Regions from separate parts of the Rahnella sp. RcJ3 genome, predicted to be linked through region 1. Evidence: predicted binding sites of a transcription regulator. Region 1 holds the regulator's gene; each other region holds the start of a gene.
The links. The regulator CRP, encoded in region 1, controls carbon source genes, mostly activating them, when cyclic AMP is high. The targets are predictions, from matches to a motif close to ATGTGANNNNNNTCACAT.

Region 1 (4,411 bases):
TCAACCACAAACTGACTGTGCGTCACCCACAAACGCATATCCGCCAGATAATGTGAGTTAAAACCCGGCTCCTGCATCGCCTGATTTAGCGAAGTGAACAGCTTATTGTGCGCCTGATTGACCTGCATACGGGTGTACGCCAGTTTGGCGGTGTCGGGGCTTTCCTCGAGCAGCAGGCGGATAGCGTCCTGATAGATTTCCAGCGCCTGGTGTGCATTCTGGCGCAGCAAACCGCTTTGCCATTGCGGCCACAACCAGATAGTGCCACCAAAGGCCAGCGCGCAGCCGATCAGGGTATCGACCAGTCGTGGTACCAGAAAATGCACGCCGTTCATCGCCAGCAATTGCAGGGTATACACTGCAGTCACCGTCATGCCGACCATCGCCAGTCCGTAGTTTTTGCGCAGAACGGTATAGGACAACAGGGTGATCAGCAACATGCACAGCAGCGTGGTGCCTTCCGGCAGTTCCAGTTTGAGCAAGCCTGAGGCAATCAGCAATCCAGCCAGCGTACCGAGTGCACGGTGCTGGATCCTCACCCGCGTGGCGTTATAACCGTTCTGGCTGACCAACATGATAGTCAGCAAGATCCAGTAGGGTTTGGGCAAATTGAAGAACAGACCCAGACTGCTGCCAATCGCCAGAATAATGCCCAAACGTGCGGCATTACGCAGTGCCACGGATTTGAAGGAAAGATAGCTTTTCAGCGCGGGCCAGAAGGGCAAACGCGGCTGGGTGTTCATCAGGTCACGTTTGTACAACGGCCGCTGTGTGCGTAACAGACGGGCAATGCGGCTGAAATGGTAATAACAAAACTGACCTACCGGATTGTCCGGGTTGCGCGCGGCGATTTTCTCCAGCGCGGTCAGCTCATTGGCCATCGTAAAGCGCCCGGATAAACGGTGATAAAGAATATCGTCGGCAATCACCCGAAGACGGGTGGAAATCACCTGTGCATTTCGGCGGATAACCGCTTCGGCATGGCTTTCCTCCACCAGTTTCTGCACTTCTTCCGGCTGATGCAGGCTCACTGTAATGTGCTCCTGCAAATCGAGCGCCACCTGAAAACGCTGAAACAGCCGCTTATGGTGATGATGATGTCCGTGCTGGGGCAACATGTGTAATTGCTGATAAAGCAGGGCAATCAGGTCGATAACCTGCTGCTGGCGGGCTAGCAGTGGGGGTAACGCGGTTTCGGGATCGGTGTGTTGCGTCAGCAGGCTGTACTTGGCTTCGAAATAATCCGCGAGTTGCAGATAGAGCTGGCTGAGTGTTTCGCGCATCGGCTGTTCTTCCGAAATACGAAACCACGCCCAGTTAAACAATCCGTACCAGGCTGTGCCAGCGGCGAACAACACCGGGGCCTGCCACATCGGGCGCACGCCCACCATACTCAGCGTGAAGATAGTCGCCACCAGCGCACCGGGCAGCAGGCGCGCATGCAGCGGGCTGATTTCACCGGTGACGCCGAGCAGTAACGCCAGCGACAGCATGATCAGCGGCAGCGGTATATGCCAGCTTTCGAGCATCAGTTGCAGCAGAAGGCTGCTCACGGCAAAGAGTGAACCGCCGACGAGCAGGCGTTTGAAAAAGCGTTTATGCGGGGTATCCAGACCGGCGATGTTACAACAGGCCGGGCAGAGGGAAAACAGCAGGCCCATTTGCAAATTGCCAAACAGCCAGCAAATGCCAACAGGTAAGCACAACACCAGCGTCTGGCGCAGCGCGTAGTTCACTTCAGGATGGTAAAACAGTCTTCGCCATAGCGTCATGGGTAAAGCTTAGCCCATAAAAAAGGCGCGACAGTGTTTTGCCGCGCCAATTTTTGAGGGATTAACGTGTGCCGTAAACGACAATCGTTTTACCGTGTGCGGAGATCAGGCTTTGATCTTCCAGCATTTTGAGAATGCGTCCGACTGTTTCACGTGAACAACCGACGATTTGGCCAATTTCCTGGCGGGTAATCTTGATTTGCATCCCGTCCGGATGGGTCATTGCATCAGGCTGTTTAGCCAGATTGAGCAAGGTTTGAGCGATACGACCGGTAACGTCAAGGAAGGCAAGGTTGCCGACTTTCTCTGACGTCACTTGCAGACGGTTGGCCATCTGCGCGGAGAGACGCATCAGAATATCCGGGTTAACCTGAATCAGCTGGCGGAATTTTTTATATGAAATTTCAGCCACTTCACAGGCAGTTTTAGCACGTACCCAGGCACTGCGTTCCTGACCTTCTTCGAAGAGTCCCAGCTCACCGATGAAGTCACCTTGGTTAAGGTAGGACAGTATCATTTCCTTGCCTTCTTCATCTTTAATCAGGACAGCAACTGACCCTTTCACGATGTAGTAAAGCGTTTCGGCTTTTTCACCCTGGTGAATCAGCGTACTTTTAGAAGGATACTTATGTATATGACAGTGAGACAGGAACCATTCAAGAGTCGGGTCTGTTTGTGGCTTGCCGAGAACCATTTGCTATTATCCTCTGTTGTTATCGCTGCCCAAAATCACAGGGCTCAGAGTTCCCTGTACGGCACTTCAAATCCAAAGCGCCCTTTCAGCATATAACTCTCCAGAAATGCTGCAAGCGGATGTCGGAGTGCAACAGCCTGTTTATTGCTGTCATCACCGTGGGTTCTGTACTTAAACCGCAAAAACCGTCACCGCAATTTACTGGAAAGTATGTTTCGGCTTTGTTTGTAGCACAGGTTTGAGATGCTGTCTTCTGTTGTCTCGCTTCAGCATGATGGCGATCGGGTTACGTTGCCAGATTTTAGGTGAAAGGGTACTCTGAGAGCAGATTTCGACAAGTTTATTCACCGGGAGAATAGTTCATGCATGCACGTGTCAAATGGGTTGAAGGACTGACATTTTTAGGTGAGTCTGCATCGGGTCATCAGATTTCAATGGATGGAAACGCGGGTGATAAAGCCCCAAGCCCGATGGAAATGTTACTGATGTCCGCAGGGGGGTGTAGTGCAATCGACGTGGTGTCAATTTTGCAAAAAGGTCGTAATGACGTGCGTGATTGTGAAGTGAAGCTGACCTCACAACGCCGCGAAGAAGCGCCGCGTCTGTTCACTCACATCAATCTGCATTTTATCGTCACCGGTAAGGATCTGACCGATAAGATTGTTGAACGTGCGGTCAGCCTGTCTGCCGAAAAATACTGTTCTGTGTCTCTGATGCTGGGGAAAGCAGCCACAATCACCCACAGCTTTGAAGTGATTGCAGCCGAATAAAGTTTACTCGATCTTCTTGCCTTCCATCAGGCGCTGCACCAGCGGCGCCATGATCAGCTCCATCGCCAGCCCCATTTTGCCGCCCGGCACCACCAGTGTTTTGATGTGCGAGATAAACGACCCTTGCAGCATGGCCAGCAGATACGGGAAATCGATGTCATCCAGTCCCTGAAAATGAATCACCACAAAGCTTTCATCCAGTGACGGAATGGCTTTGGCGGCAAACGGGTTCGAGGTGTCGATGGTGGGTACCCGCTGGAAATTGATGTGTGTGCGGGAAAACTGCGGCGTAATGTAATTGATATAGTCATCCATCGAACGCACGACGGAATCCATCACCGCTTCACGGGAATGCCCGCGCTCGCCGGTATCGCGCACCAGTTTCTGGATCCATTCGAGGTTGACGATAGGCACTACGCCGACCAGCAGGTCGACCTGCGCGGCAACGTCAATTTTGTCCGCCACCACACCACCGTGTAACCCTTCGTAAAACAAAATATCCGTCGGTTCCGGCAACGCCTGCCACGGCGTAAAGGTACCCGGCACCTGATTGTAGGGAACGGCTTCGTCATAAGTATGCAGATACTTACGTGAACGGCCAGTGCCTGTTTTACCGTATTCGATAAAGCTTTTTTCCAGCAAACCAAAGTCATTGGCTTCCGGCCCGAAGTAGCTGATATGACGTCCCAGATCGCGCGCCTTGCGTATTGCCGCATCCATTTCAGGACGGGTGAAATGATGAAAACTGTCGCCTTCCAGTTCCGCCGCACGCAAACCAAGCTGCTGAAATATTTTACGAAATGCCACGCTGGTGGTCGTGGTGCCTGCACCGCTCGAACCGGTCACGGCAATAACAGGATGTTTGGCTGACATAATGCGCTGTTCTCCATAAAGGTGATGCAGGCAGGCGAGACGCGGTCTTTTCTGTGGTCGAAGATCTGGCGTCAAGGCTGCGCATAATTAAGCCTATTGTTACCATATTTATTCGCGAAGCCAAAGAGGGCATCACTATTCTAAACCCGCCAGCAACGGTTGGATCAGCGGGTCTTTCTGGTGGAACAGAGAAACAATGTCATGCAGCGCCTTGCCTGTGTACTCCTTTTTCCACGCCAGACTGAGCGGGGAAGGGGCGCGCGGATAGCGGATTTGCCGGGCGATCAGCTCGCCGCTGTCGA
Region 2 (4,411 bases), on a different contig from region 1:
TCCTTTGCCGCTGAGTAAGTTGCCGTCTTCTACAAACGACTGATTGAGGTAAACGCCGTCTTTCACGTCTTTGTATAAATCGCCGGAACAGACATAGCGACGACCTTTCAGCAGCCCGTTTCCGCCCAGTACGCGCGCGGCAGCGGAGCACAGCGGGCAAATCAGTTTCCCGGCGTTGTCATGACGGCGGACAAATTCCACCACCTCTTTACTGGCCGCCAGCGCCACTGAACCTTCCGGCCCGCCGGGCATTACCACGGCATCGAATAAACGATCACCCTGCGCGGACAGCAGTTCGTTGGCCTGCATCTGAATGCCGTGATAGGTGCGCAGCGTCAGGCTTTTCTGGCAGGCTAATGTGGTGACCTGAATCTCCAGCCGCTCGAGAATATCGAGCACAATTACCGCTTCACCTTCTTCAAATCCGTCGGCCAGCAGCAGAGCGACCTGCTTTTTCGCGTTGTCCTTTACCATAATGCAAATGTCCTCTGAGGATAAAAATCAGAGGACATAATAAAATGAAACGGTGTTTTGATATTGTGAGTGGCGTTGCAGAGTGAACTAGAAAACCAGTTGCACTTTCGAGGCTTTGGATTTATCCAGAGCGTACTCCAGCGCTTCCACCAGGCTTTCCTGCGGGAATTCCGCCGACAGCAGCGGCATCGGATCGACAGTTTTATTCGCCAGCCATTCGACCGCCGTGTTGAATTCTTCGGTGAAGCGGAAGCTGCCGACCCAGTTAATTTCTTTGGCAATGAGCATCATCAGCGGGAATTCATTCACCACCGGTCCCATGCCGACCTGAACCAGCGTGCCGCGCGCGCGGGTCACTTCCAGACAACGGCGGATGGAAGACGGATGGCCGGAGGCATCAAAGGAGACATCGAAAAAGCCTTTCTCCGCCTGATATTCACTGAAATCACCCTGTGCGGCGTCCAGCGCTTTACCTGCACCCACCGCCAGTGCCAGCGTGCGGCAACGTTCGCTCGGGTCCGTCACCACGATTTGCGCGGCGCCTTTGGCTTTCGCCGCCAGCACGATCAGGCAACCGATCGGACCGACGCCGGAAACAAACACCGTTTTGCCATGAATATCGCCTGCCTGATTGACGGCATGAATGGCGACGGCCAGCGGCTCGGCGAACACCATCAGACGGTCACTGACCTGATTGTCGTAAGGAATGCACTGGTCGCTGTCGACGATCTTATACTGCGTAAACGCGCCATTGATGTGCGGGAAATACATCGCGCTGCCGAAGAATTTCATGGTGGTGCACTGATTTTCGTCGCCGGAAAGACAGTATTTGCAGGCTTTGCACGGCTTACTCGGGTTCAGCGCCACTTTCTGACCAGGCTGCAAACGCGGGGTATCCGATTTCTCCACCACACCCACCACTTCGTGGCCGAGTACCATCGCCTCGCGCACTTTGAAATCACCCACCGCGCCGTGTTCGTAATAATGCAGATCCGAGCCGCAGATGCCGCCGCGGGTGATTTTCACCAGCGTACCTGCTCCGGTGTAGTCGAGGGTCTGGTTGATCACCGAAACGTCTTTTTTCCCGGTTACGACGCAGGATTGTGTGGCAATAGTCATGGAATTCTCGCTCTTTAAAGGGCCTGATTGCGCCCAGTAAAGAGGGTTTGCCGGTCATAAAATGTGATCGTCGTCACTTTGCGTCGTGTTACGAAAACCTGTTACCCATAACTTGAACGGACTCAACTTTTCCCGGCAGATTTATCACGATTGCGCGCCGGAATGCTGAGGATCAGATGGGTTATCACACCACCGGCCAGCCCCCAGAATGCCGAACCGACTCCCAGCAGCGTGACGCCGGAAGCAGTGATCAGAAACGTAATGATTGCCGCGTCGCGCTGACGCTCATTTTCCAGCGCGCGGTACAGGCTGCCAGCAATGGTGCCGAGCAGCGCCAGCCCGGCGATGGTGTGGATCAGCGCCTCCGGTAACGCAGTAAAGACCATGCCGATGGAACCGCCAAACACGCCCGCAATCAGATAGAAAACGCCTGCCGAGACGGCCGCCATATAGCGTTTTTTGGGATCAGGATGAATATCCTCACCCATACAAATCGCGGCGGTAATGGCGGCGATACAGATGGTAAAACCGCCGAACGGCGCTAAAACTAACGCAGTCAGCGCTGTCCAGGAAATCAGTGGCGAAACAGGCAGATGGTAGCCGTGCGCTTTCAGTGTGGCGATGCCCGGCGCATTCTGTGAGGCCATGGTCACCACAAAAAACGGAATGCCAATGCCGATAATGGTGGAAAGTGTGAAATGCGGCATCACAAACGCCGGTGCGGCGAAGGTCAGCGTCTGACCGTGCAGGGCAATATCACCCTGTAATGCGGCGACGATCAGCCCGGCAACCAGCGCCATTACCACCGCATAGCGCGGCAGGGCGCGTTTTGCCAGCAGATACACCAGACACATGGTCCCTGCGAGGGCAAAATTGCTTTGCAGTGAGGTAAAGGCGTTCAGCCCGAAACGCAACAGAATACCGCCGAGCATCGCCGCTGACAGCGCCTGAGGAATGTAATGCATCAGTCTGGCGAATAAACCGGTCACGCCACACAGCAGGATCAGCCCGGTGGCAAACACAAATACGCCAATGGCTTCGTTAAGCGAAGTGCCGGGCAGGCTGGTCACCAGCAGCGCCGCACCGGGCGTTGACCAGGCCGTCACCACCGGCGTGCGGTAATACAACGATAGCCCGATGCTGGTAACGCCCATGCCCAGCCCGAGCATACTCAGCCAGCCGCCAATCTGCGCTACGCTGGCGCCCGCCGCTTCCGCCGCCTGAAAGATAATCGCCGCGGAGCTGGTATACCCGACTAAAACCGCGACAAATCCGGCGATTACCGCCGAAAACGTTAAATTCTGCAAACTGAGACGCGAGGCCATGGGCGAAATTCCTTCTGGTTAGCGGACGCTGGCGGTATGCTGTTGTGCGTTATAGCGCACATCTGCTGCGCTCAAGATATCACTGTGCGTTATAACGCACAATCGCGATCGGTAAAAACGATTGCCAGAGGAGTCAGGATGCAGGAACTCACCCACCATATTGGCAGCCAGCTGAAAGCCGTGCGCAGCGAACGCGGCTGGAGTCTCAGCCAGACGGCAGAACATACCGGCGTCAGCAAGGCGATGCTCGGGCAAATCGAGCGCGGCGAATCCAGCCCGACCGTCGCGACGCTGTGGAAAATCGCCAGCGGCCTGAATGTTTCGTTCTCGGAATTTCTCGAAACGCCGCCCGCGCAGTCAGCGGCGTTGCATCGCCACGGCTTACTGACTACGTTCAACAGTGACACTTCGGGCATGCGCGTGGTGCCGCTGTTTCCGTTCGATACCACGCTGCGTATGGACATGTTTGTTATCGATCTCGAGCCGGGCGGATGCAGCGAATCCACACCACACGAAGCCGGAGTGATTGAGCATGTGATTGTTATCGAAGGTGAACTGACGCTGACGGTTGACGGCGTGACGCGCGTGCTCAGCGCCGGTGAAGCTTTGCGTTTTGTTGCCGATTGTCCGCACGCTTACCGCAATGAAAGCGGTCATTCCGTGCGTTTCCACGACCTGATACATTATCCGCAGTCACGCCCGTAACGTTTTCATTTCCTGAGGAGAATGCCCGATGAGCCAGCCGCACGATGTGATGATCCGTCTGTTAACCCCCGCAGACCGCGAAGGTTGGGAAGCGTTATGGCGTGATTATCTGGATTTTTACCAGTCGGAGCTCGATCCGGCGCAATTTGATTACACTTTCCAGCGTTTATCACAGCCTGATTACGCCAGCATGTTTGGCTATGTGGCGGAGTACGAGGGAAAACTGGTCGGGCTGGTGAACTGTATCAATCACGATCATGGCTGGCACATGCAGCAGGTGGTGTATTTGCAGGATTTGTACGTTGACGACCGCGCCCGCAAACTGGGGATCGGGCAAAAACTGATTGAAGCGGTTTATGCTTACGCCGACGAAAACAATAAAGCCAACGTCTACTGGACTACCCAGACCTCAAATCATACTGCCCGCAAACTGTATGATCGTATTGGTACGCTGACCGAATTTATTAAATATTCCCGTTAAGTGGTTTACGCATATTCATTTTCGTTGTGACGTAACCGAGGCTGGCGTACAGCGCCTGCGCACCGGGATTGCTGGCAAAGACATTCAGTTCAATTGCCACACAACCCTGTTCCTGCAGGCGTTCTTCCATCAATCTGAACGCTGCCGCTGCATGACCCTGACGGCGAAATTGCGGATACACCGTCAGTTCGTACACGAACGCGCTGCGCACGCCATAACGTTCCACATTGGAAAACCATAAATAGCCCGCTGTTTCGCCGTTCTCTTTGGTTTTAATCTCAAAAAGATACTGATCCGGTGTATCAAT
Region 3 (4,411 bases), on a different contig from region 1:
TTCACCGCCAGAATTGCGGGCGCGATAGGCCTTCACTGCCAGCGAATGGGCCAGCATAGTGTGATACGCCACGGTGGCAGCCCGTTTGAAATCCACCACGTTCGGGTAATGGAAATTATACAAATAACCGCCTTCCACCGGCACCACCGGTTCGTTGAACGTAAACCAATGCTTCACGCGGTCACCGAACAGCTCGAAACAGGTATCGGCGTATTTTGCGTAAGCCTGCACGACGTCCCGGTTTTCCCAGCCGCCGAGTTCCTGCATCGCCATCGGCATATCAAAGTGGAACAGATTGATAAACGGCTGTACGCCCTGCGCCAGCATTTCGTCGATCACCTGGTTATAAAACGTGACCGCTTCCTGATTCACTTCACCACGCCCGTTGGGGATCAAACGCGCCCAGGAAATCGAGGTGCGGAAGGTGTTGTGATTGAGCTGTTTCAGCAGCGCGATATCTTCGCGCCAGTTTTTGTAAAACGTCGAGGTATCCTGCGGACCGACGTCATTGTGAAAGCGCGTCGGCTGTTGTGAATACCAGTGATCCCACACCGTCGCGCTTTTTCCGTGGCTCAGGGTTTCACCTTCCGTCTGCGGCGCTGAACTGGCACTGCCCCACCAGAATTCTTTTGGAAATGCGTATTTCATCGTCATCCTCGCTGTCCGTTAGCTTTACGTTTTTAACTGAATTATTTGACTGTTTAGCTGTTTGCCGGCACGGCATTGCCCGCCGTCTGTGCCAGGGCTTTTTCCGCTTCCTGTTTCAGCAACGTACGTTCATAGGCTTTCAGGAACGGATAGTACATAACGGCTGATAACACCATACAGAACAGGCACATAATTACCGGGCTGAATGCCCAGTTTGCGGCCCATGACGCACCGATTGGCGCAGGCGTTGTCCAGGGTGTGAGCGAGACCACCTGCGCGACCCAGCCGAGTTTGGTGGCGGTGTAAGCAAAAATAGCGTTCAGCATCGGCACCAGCGTAAACGGCAGGAAGAATACCGGATTCATGATAATTGGCGTGCCAAACAGGATCGGTTCATTGATGTTAAAGAAGCTCGGCACCACCCCCATCCGGCCAATGGTGCGCAGGTGCACGGCCTTGCTGCACAGCAACAAAATCGCCAGCGGTAAGGTCGACCCCACGCCGCCAATTAACAGATAGTGATCCCAGAATCCTTGCAGATAAATGTGTGGCAATGGCGCACCGGCCTGCAACGCCGTCTGGTTGAGTGCCAGATTGGTCATCCAGAACGGGTTCATGATGCCGGTGACAATCAGCGCGCCATGAATCCCCGCAAACCACAGTACCTGACAGATAAACACTGAAATCAAAATCGCTGGCAGGGAATCCGACGCAGAAACCAGCGGTGCCAGCAAATGCATGATGGCTTCCGGAATAATCATGCCGGTGGTGGACTGAATAAACAGGTTCAGCGGGTGCAGCGTGGCGACAATCGCCACCACCGGGATCAGAATTTCAAACGAACGCGCCACGCCGGTCGGCACTTCTTTCGGCAGGCGGATGGTGATATTGCGGCGCTTGAGCAGCGCATACACTTCGGCGGCATAAATCGCCGTCAGGATCGCGGTGAAAATGCCTTCGCCGGAGAAATACTGCGTCGAGATTTGTTTGTCATGATACGGCGCAGCCACCAGCAGAAACGCCATAAACGCCAGTAAACCGGTCATGATCGGATCAAGCTTGTAGTGTTTGCCGAGGCTTGCGCCAATGCCTACCGAAATAAAAAACGTCATCACGCCCATGCTCAGATACCACGGCAACATCAGCTGCTCGCGGTATTTCAGCGACAGATCCAGCCACCCGCGCGCAAATCCCATGGTGGTATCCGGCGAGAATGGCGGGAAAATAAAGACCAGCATGAACGAACCGATAATCATAAAAGGCAGCGCAGCGATAAAGCCGTCGCGGATGGCGATCACATGCCGCTGCTGGCCAACGCTGCCCGCCAGGGGCGTGATGTGTTTTTCGATGACGTTAACCATCGCCTGATAAAGGCCACTCATACGCGGCTTCCTTCCTGTGCGATCAGGCCATAAGCGAAGTCGAGCACGTTATCGCCGCGCTGCATGCCGTAATCCATCATGTTGATGGTTTCGACCGGAATGTTGAATTCTGCCGCTCTGGCAGATAAATCAGCCTGCATGTAACGCACCTGCGGTCCGAGCAGTACCACCTGATAATCACGGAATTTTTCATCAAACTCGCTGGCACCGAATGCATCAATCTGCACCTCTTCTCCGCGTTCCGCCGCCACTTCTTTCATCTTGCGCACCAACAAACTGGTCGACATCCCCGCCGAACAACAAAGCATGATTCTTTTCATTTTGCTTCACTCCGAGATGATTAATGTTCTGCCCTTTTTAGCCTGTTGAGGGTATTTGAGGCTTTATGGAAACCGGTTTCCATGGCTTCAGGGAAAATGTGCGAACCTGTTCATAAAATTTCACGGTGATTGTCCGGCAATGTGAAACGTTTCACATTTTGCGCATTTTTCATTCGCGCAGTAAGAAACTCACGCTACAGGAAAAACCAGATAACAATTATCACGGAGGGATTAAATTACTCATCAGCAGGATATTTAAAACCGTCAAAAATCAAAATAAGACCTGATTAATATCACGCACTATGTGATGTTAAAAATTGATATGGAATGATTTTGTCGGTGGGAAATTAATCAATACATTGTCCGGCATTCACCGCTTATTATCTTTAAGGAATGCCTGATGCCGGCGTTTAACACCTGTAAAATTACACGATGTATTCTGCTGGCGTGTTGCCTGCCCAATATTGCCGTCATGAGCGCCAGTGCGGCAAATTACACCCTGCCACTGCTGCTGACGAACAATCAAAAGCTGACCTTATCCACCAAGGATAACGAAAATATTGTCGCCGATAACCCGTTGATAAAATATGGCATTATGGTCAATAACGGCGCAGAACTGACGTTCCTGGCTAACACGTTCAACGCTTCCGGCAGCCAGCTTGGCTCCTCGCTTGTCGCGCAAAATGGCGGTGTCATTAATATCGGGAAAGATTCCGTGATTAATAACAACAGTCAATCCGGGGAAATTTCCCATGTGGTGACGATACAAGATGCAGGCAGTGTTTTAAATATCAACGACGCGACCCTTAATTCTAACAGTGCGGCAGTGGTGATTAATAATAACGCCACCGCGAATATGATGAATACCACAATTAACGCCAATAATGCGGATAATGCCGTTGAGGTGAATAATGGCGCCACGCTGAATGCCACCGGGCTGACTGTTAATCATCTTTCGGGAATGTCCAGCAGTTCGGCAATAGCCATCAACAATGCCGATGCCACATTACTGAATACGTCAATTTTATCTCAGGTTCGCCAGGGGATAAGTATCGACGGGTCCGCTGACCGCTTCTCAAATGTCACTTATGATCGCGGAACCATCATCACAGAGAAAGATCAGAGCAATGCCGTGATATTGTCATTCGGTAATTTACAAATGAAGAATGTCGACATCCACACCTCCGGGCAATATGGCAACGGCGTGATGCTGGAAAACGACAGCAATGTACGGATCAACGGCGGATCCATTACCACGAAGGCGACGTCCACTAACGGCATAACATTCCTCGGCGCTAACAACCTGATTCTGGAAAATGAACTACTTATTTCCACACCGGGCAATGCCTCCGTCGGCCTGTCACTGAGCGGCGCCCCCATGACAGACGATCAGTGGCAAAACGTTCGCATTGATAACGCGACCATAAACAGCGGCAATATCGGCATCAGCAAGATTTACAACGGTAATGCGCAAGTGATCATCGAAAACGCCGCTCGCATTGTCGGTATTAACGCGGCCATGACCTTTGCCGATAACGGCATCAGTACGGTGAATGTCAGCGGCAAAAGCCAGATTATCGGCAATATTATCAATGCGACGACGGCGAAAACCGATGTCACACTGGATGCCTCCGTGCTGACCGGCTCGGTACAAAACCTCAATTCACTGGCGCTGAATAATCAGTCGGTGTGGAATCTGACTGGCGATTCCGTGCTCGGGGATTTATCGCTCGATAACAGCCTGATGAACTTCACCCAACCGCAGCAGGGGGCATTCCACACACTTACCGCCAGCACGCTTTCCGGCAACGGTGCCCTGAATTTCAACACGCAACTGGGCAGCGATAATTCCCCCACCGATTTACTGCATGTTCAGGGTAACGCCAGCGGCAATTTTGGGGTGCTGGTGCGCAATGCCGGGGGCAATGGTGCGCTGACGACAGGCGACGGGATCCGTCTGGTGCAGGTGGATGGGGATGACACATCGTCGCTGAAATTGCTGAGAAAAGTCAGTGCGGGGGCATACGATTATTATCTCTATAAAGGCGGCAGTACGTCGCC
Region 4 (4,411 bases), on a different contig from region 1:
CGGTACGCCAGTCTTTTGCCAGTTCAACGGCGGCTTTCACCAGATGACCCTGGTGCATTTCCAGTTTGCGTTCGAACAGCTCAAACAGCGTGAAGGCATCAGCCGTGCCGCCAGCAAAGCCCGCGATCACTTTGTCGTTATACAGGCGACGTACTTTTTTGACGTTGCCCTTCATGACGGTATTTCCCAATGTGGCCTGGCCATCACCACCGATAACGACCTTGCCGTTGCGGCGTACACTTACAATTGTTGTCACGAGCGGTTCCTCGTTGCAGACGGAAAAGATCCCCGCAGGTTTGCGGGACACTGAACGTGTCTCACAAACTTACGGGGCATATTGAAAGTATAGATTGGGGAAGGATTACGGGTTTTCAACCCCCGGTTGCGACGGGAATGCAACCGGAGATGCCAGCGCCTTTGAGGCGCGATAGTGTGCTGTCAGCACCAGAACGGCTGTTGTACGGGCCGATGACGACGCGACTCCAGCCACCGCCGGTGGTGATCCGGCCTTCAAAACCTTCGAATGCCAGCTTGGCGCGCTGGGATTCCGCCTGCTCAGATCCTTTGAACGAACCGCACTGAACCACAAAGCGCTGGGTTTTTTCCTGTGCTTTCGGTTTTTCCGGCTCAGCCTGGGTAATGGTGGCTGGCTGTTGCGGTTTCGGTGCTTCTTTCACCGGCTCTTTCACTTGCGGCTTCGGTTTTGGCTGAACGGGTTGCGTTTGCACCTGGGCCTGAGGCGCACGTACCGGCTGCGTTTGCGGCGTATACGTTGGCTGTGGCTGAACCTGACGCGGCTGAGTTACCGGCTGCTGCTGCGCGTACGTCGGCTGCTGTTGCTGAACCTGACGTTGAGTATGCGCCGGTGCCTGCGTGGCCTGATTCGGGTCGTTATACGGCACTTCAGACAACTGTGTTGGTGTCTGGCGCATATCGGCCTGCATCTGTTCGAGAAGCTGGCGCTGTTCAGGCGTCAGTTGTGTTTTGGATTCGACCTGTCCGCCCGCCGTCGGTTCTGTCGGCGTGGTGACGCCCATCTGGCGGTTTTCCAGTTCTTTAATGTAGCGCCAGCGTTCTTCTGGCTTAGGTGGCAATCCATTACCCGGACGGACAGCGTGCGTCGGCAACACTGTCGCTTCTTCATGTTTATTGTGCGCAATAAAATAGAGGCCACCGACAAACACCACCAGTACCGCAACGGCTAACACCACCATGGTTTTGGAGATCGTTGTGGAACTGCGTTTTTTACTCCGGCTGGTACTTTTCCGCCGCGCTCCTGAGCGCCCACGGCTTACATAGTCTCTTTGTGCCACTATCGTTTCGCTGTGTCGTGATGAATGAAGAAGTGCGTCATGTTACTCAACCCTGAACATTTACTGAAATTAAAACTGTTGAACAGCATAAAATCGGACTCACGCTTTTGGGGCCGCAGTGCTTTCCCGCACCACCAGCTCGCTATCAAGCAGCAGCGAACCGTTTTGTACCGGATTTCCCTGTAACTGCTCAAGTAATAATAACATGGCCTGACGGCCAAGCTGGAATCTCGGCTGCGCAACGGTCGTCAGCGGAGGATCGGTATACTGGCTGGCCTTGATGTCATCGAAGCCGACAACCGACAAATCCTGCGGAATGCGCAGACCCATTTTTTTCGCCTGGAACATGGCACCAATCGCCATCACATCGTTGTGGCAGAAAATCGCCGTCGGCGGCACGGGCAGGGCCATCAACTCGGTGACGGCTTGCGCCCCCGATTCATAGCTGAAATCACCATGAATGGTCAGCTTGCTCTCGACGCTCAGTCCGTTGCGGCGCAGCGCCTGCACATAACCTTGTGAACGGTACTGGCACAATGGCATATGCTTTGGCCCGGCGATGCAGGCAATACGGTGATGCCCCAGCTTGAGAAGATAATGCACAGCTTCGAACGCGGCCGTCAGGTTATCAATGTGGACTGTCGGCAGTTCAAGTTCCGGCGCAAATTCATTCGCCATCACCATCGGTGGCAAATTGCGTTGTTCTTCTTTGCTGGCATCGAAAGGTAAATCAGAGCCGAGCAGCAGCATACCGTCAATTTGCTTGGTAATGATCAGATTGATAAAGGTTTTCTCTTGCTGATTTTGCTGAGCACAATCACCGATCAACACCAGATAACCGCTTTCGGCGGCCGTGCGCTCGATCCCCTGGATCAGATCGGCGAAAAACGGATCGCAGATGTCGGGGACGATCACCAAAATAGTGCGTGATTCATTACGCTTCAGGTTGCGGGCCAGGGCATGAGGAGAATAACCGACGGCCATGACGGCCTGATCAACTTTCTGGCGAGTCGCGGCGGAGACTTTCTCCGGATTCATTAATGCACGGGATACGGTTGCTGTTGAAACGCCTGCCTGTTCAGCCACATCTTTCATTGTTGCGGCGGGTAATTCTTTCTTGTGCTCCAACGTCTCTCTCCTTGCAACAGCATCAAACTGAGACAACAACATCAACATTCCTCACCTGGCTACGCATGATGTGTAGCTCATCACATTCTAAACAGAATGTGAGTAGGATTTGTTACCTAATTTGCATTAAAAGTGTGACCCAGATGCTTTTTTCGATGCATCACGCAAAAAACCTGACTATTCACGCAAATTCGCTTTTGGAATCAGCTGTCAATCGGATCGACATCCAGTGTCCATTTCACTTTTTTGGCTTGCGGCAGACTTGAAATCAGCGGCTGAGAGCTTTTGATCAGATGCTGCAAAACGCGCCGTGAAGGATGCTGCAATAAAAGCTGCCAGCGGAAACGTCCGCTGCGTTTGGCTTGTAAGGCAGGAACCGGCCCCAGGATCCACAGCGAATCATCTTTCAGCGGACTGGATTCGAGCAGATTACGTAACTGCTGAAGGAACAGCGCAGATTGCTGATTATCGTGGTCTTCCGAGCGGATCATAATGTGGCTGGTATAAGGAGGAAGGAAGACGCTTTTGCGCTCCGCCAGGGTCTGTCTGGCGAACTCGTCGTAGCCCTGCTGCAACAGCACCTGTAACAGCGGATGTTCGGGATGGTGAGTTTGCAATACGACTTCACCCTGTTTGCCTGCACGTCCGGCACGGCCTGAAACCTGCGTATAAAGCTGGGCAAAGCGCTCGGCAGAACGGAAATCTGCCGAGAACAGCGCGCCGTCGACATCCAGCAATGACACCAGCGTAACATCAGGGAAGTGGTGCCCTTTTGCCAGCATTTGGGTGCCGATAAGAATACGTGCGCCGCCACGATGGACTTCATTCAGGTGTTGTTCCAGCGAACCTTTCCGGCTGGTGGTATCGCGGTCAATGCGCGTGATTGGCGTATCCGGGAACAACGGCGCCAGTTCGTTTTCCAGCTGTTCTGTACCGACGCCGACCGAGACCAGTTGTGTTGAGCCGCAATGCGGACACTGATGCGGCACGGCGCGCTGACTGTCACAATGGTGGCAGCGTAACTGACGCTGATTCTGGTGCAGAGTGTAATAGTGATCACAGCGCTGACATTCGGCTATCCAGCCACACTCATGGCAAAGCAGGGCAGGCGCATAGCCGCGGCGGTTGAGGAACAGCATGACCTGATTATCGGCTTTCAGATGCTCCTGCATTTTCTGGATCAGCGGTTGAGACAGCCCGACTTTCAGCTGCAACCCTTTTAAATCCAGCAAATTCTGACGGGCGAGTTTGGCATTTCCGGCACGTTTGGTCAGTTTGAGCTGACGATATTTCCCCAGTTCAACATTGTGCAGCGTTTCCAGCGCCGGGGTTGCCGAGCCCATAATAATCGGGATATTTTCAGCGTGAGCGCGGTACACCGCCAGATCACGGGCGTGATAGCGCCAGCCTTCCTGCTGCTTATAAGAACTGTCGTGTTCTTCATCAATGATAATGACGCCGAGGCGCGCAAACGGTGTAAACAGCGATGAACGGGTGCCAATGACGATGCCCGCTTCGCCATTGCGCGCCCGCAGCCAGACGGCGAGGCGTTCGCTGTCGTTCAGGCCGGAGTGCAGCACATCCACCGGCGCACTGAAACGTTCGCGAAAACGTGCGATGGTTTGCGGCGTCAGGCCGATTTCCGGCACCATCACCAGCGCCTGCCGACCCTGCGCCAGAATGTTTTCCAGCACGCTCAGATACACTTCGGTTTTACCTGAGCCGGTTACACCGGCCAGCAACCAGGCGGAAAATTGCTGATCTTCACTGCGGATCGCGCCGACGGCGGTGGCCTGCTCGGTATTGAGTCGTAAACGTTCGCCGATCACCGAGAAATCCTGGCGCCAGTCGTGCGTGGCGGGCGCAATACTGCGTAAATCCGTCAGCCCTTTGGCTCGTAATGCCTGCAGGGCCGTATCGGTAAGATCAAGATCGGCAACCTGATGACGATACAACGGTTTTTGCATCAG

Region 2: idnD (L-idonate 5-dehydrogenase) is a predicted target of CRP. The motif match lies at 1,655-1,672, and genes of this name have one in related genera.
Region 3: DXU84_RS24545 (PTS sugar transporter subunit IIB) is a predicted target of CRP. The motif match lies at 2,490-2,507, and genes of this name have one in related genera.
Region 4: cytR (DNA-binding transcriptional regulator CytR) is a predicted target of CRP. The motif match lies at 2,510-2,527, and genes of this name have one in related genera.

Annotation. Positions count from the first base shown of each region.
Region 1 covers NZ_QSNX01000014.1:99,856-104,266, forward strand. The annotation lists gene DXU84_RS18250 (YccS/YhfK family putative transporter) at 1-1,772, opposite strand, end outside; gene crp (cAMP-activated global transcriptional regulator CRP) at 1,834-2,466, opposite strand; gene DXU84_RS18260 (OsmC family protein) at 2,829-3,236, shown strand; gene DXU84_RS18265 (phosphoribulokinase) at 3,240-4,109, opposite strand; gene allS (HTH-type transcriptional activator AllS) at 4,245-4,411, opposite strand, start outside.
Region 2 covers NZ_QSNX01000011.1:93,099-97,509, reverse strand. The annotation lists gene DXU84_RS15695 (DJ-1/PfpI family protein) at 1-474, opposite strand, end outside; gene idnD (L-idonate 5-dehydrogenase) at 562-1,593, opposite strand; gene DXU84_RS15685 (benzoate/H(+) symporter BenE family transporter) at 1,716-2,918, opposite strand; gene DXU84_RS15680 (helix-turn-helix domain-containing protein) at 3,057-3,623, shown strand; gene DXU84_RS15675 (GNAT family N-acetyltransferase) at 3,652-4,104, shown strand; gene DXU84_RS15670 (N-acetyltransferase) at 4,088-4,411, opposite strand, start outside.
Region 3 covers NZ_QSNX01000039.1:5,106-9,516, forward strand. The annotation lists gene DXU84_RS24535 (glycoside hydrolase family 1 protein) at 1-648, opposite strand, end outside; gene DXU84_RS24540 (PTS cellobiose transporter subunit IIC) at 702-2,030, opposite strand; gene DXU84_RS24545 (PTS sugar transporter subunit IIB) at 2,027-2,350, opposite strand; gene DXU84_RS24550 (autotransporter outer membrane beta-barrel domain-containing protein) at 2,751-4,411, shown strand, end outside.
Region 4 covers NZ_QSNX01000030.1:3,360-7,770, forward strand. The annotation lists gene hslV (ATP-dependent protease subunit HslV) at 1-256, opposite strand, end outside; gene ftsN (cell division protein FtsN) at 372-1,313, opposite strand; gene cytR (DNA-binding transcriptional regulator CytR) at 1,413-2,441, opposite strand; gene priA (primosomal protein N') at 2,645-4,411, opposite strand, start outside.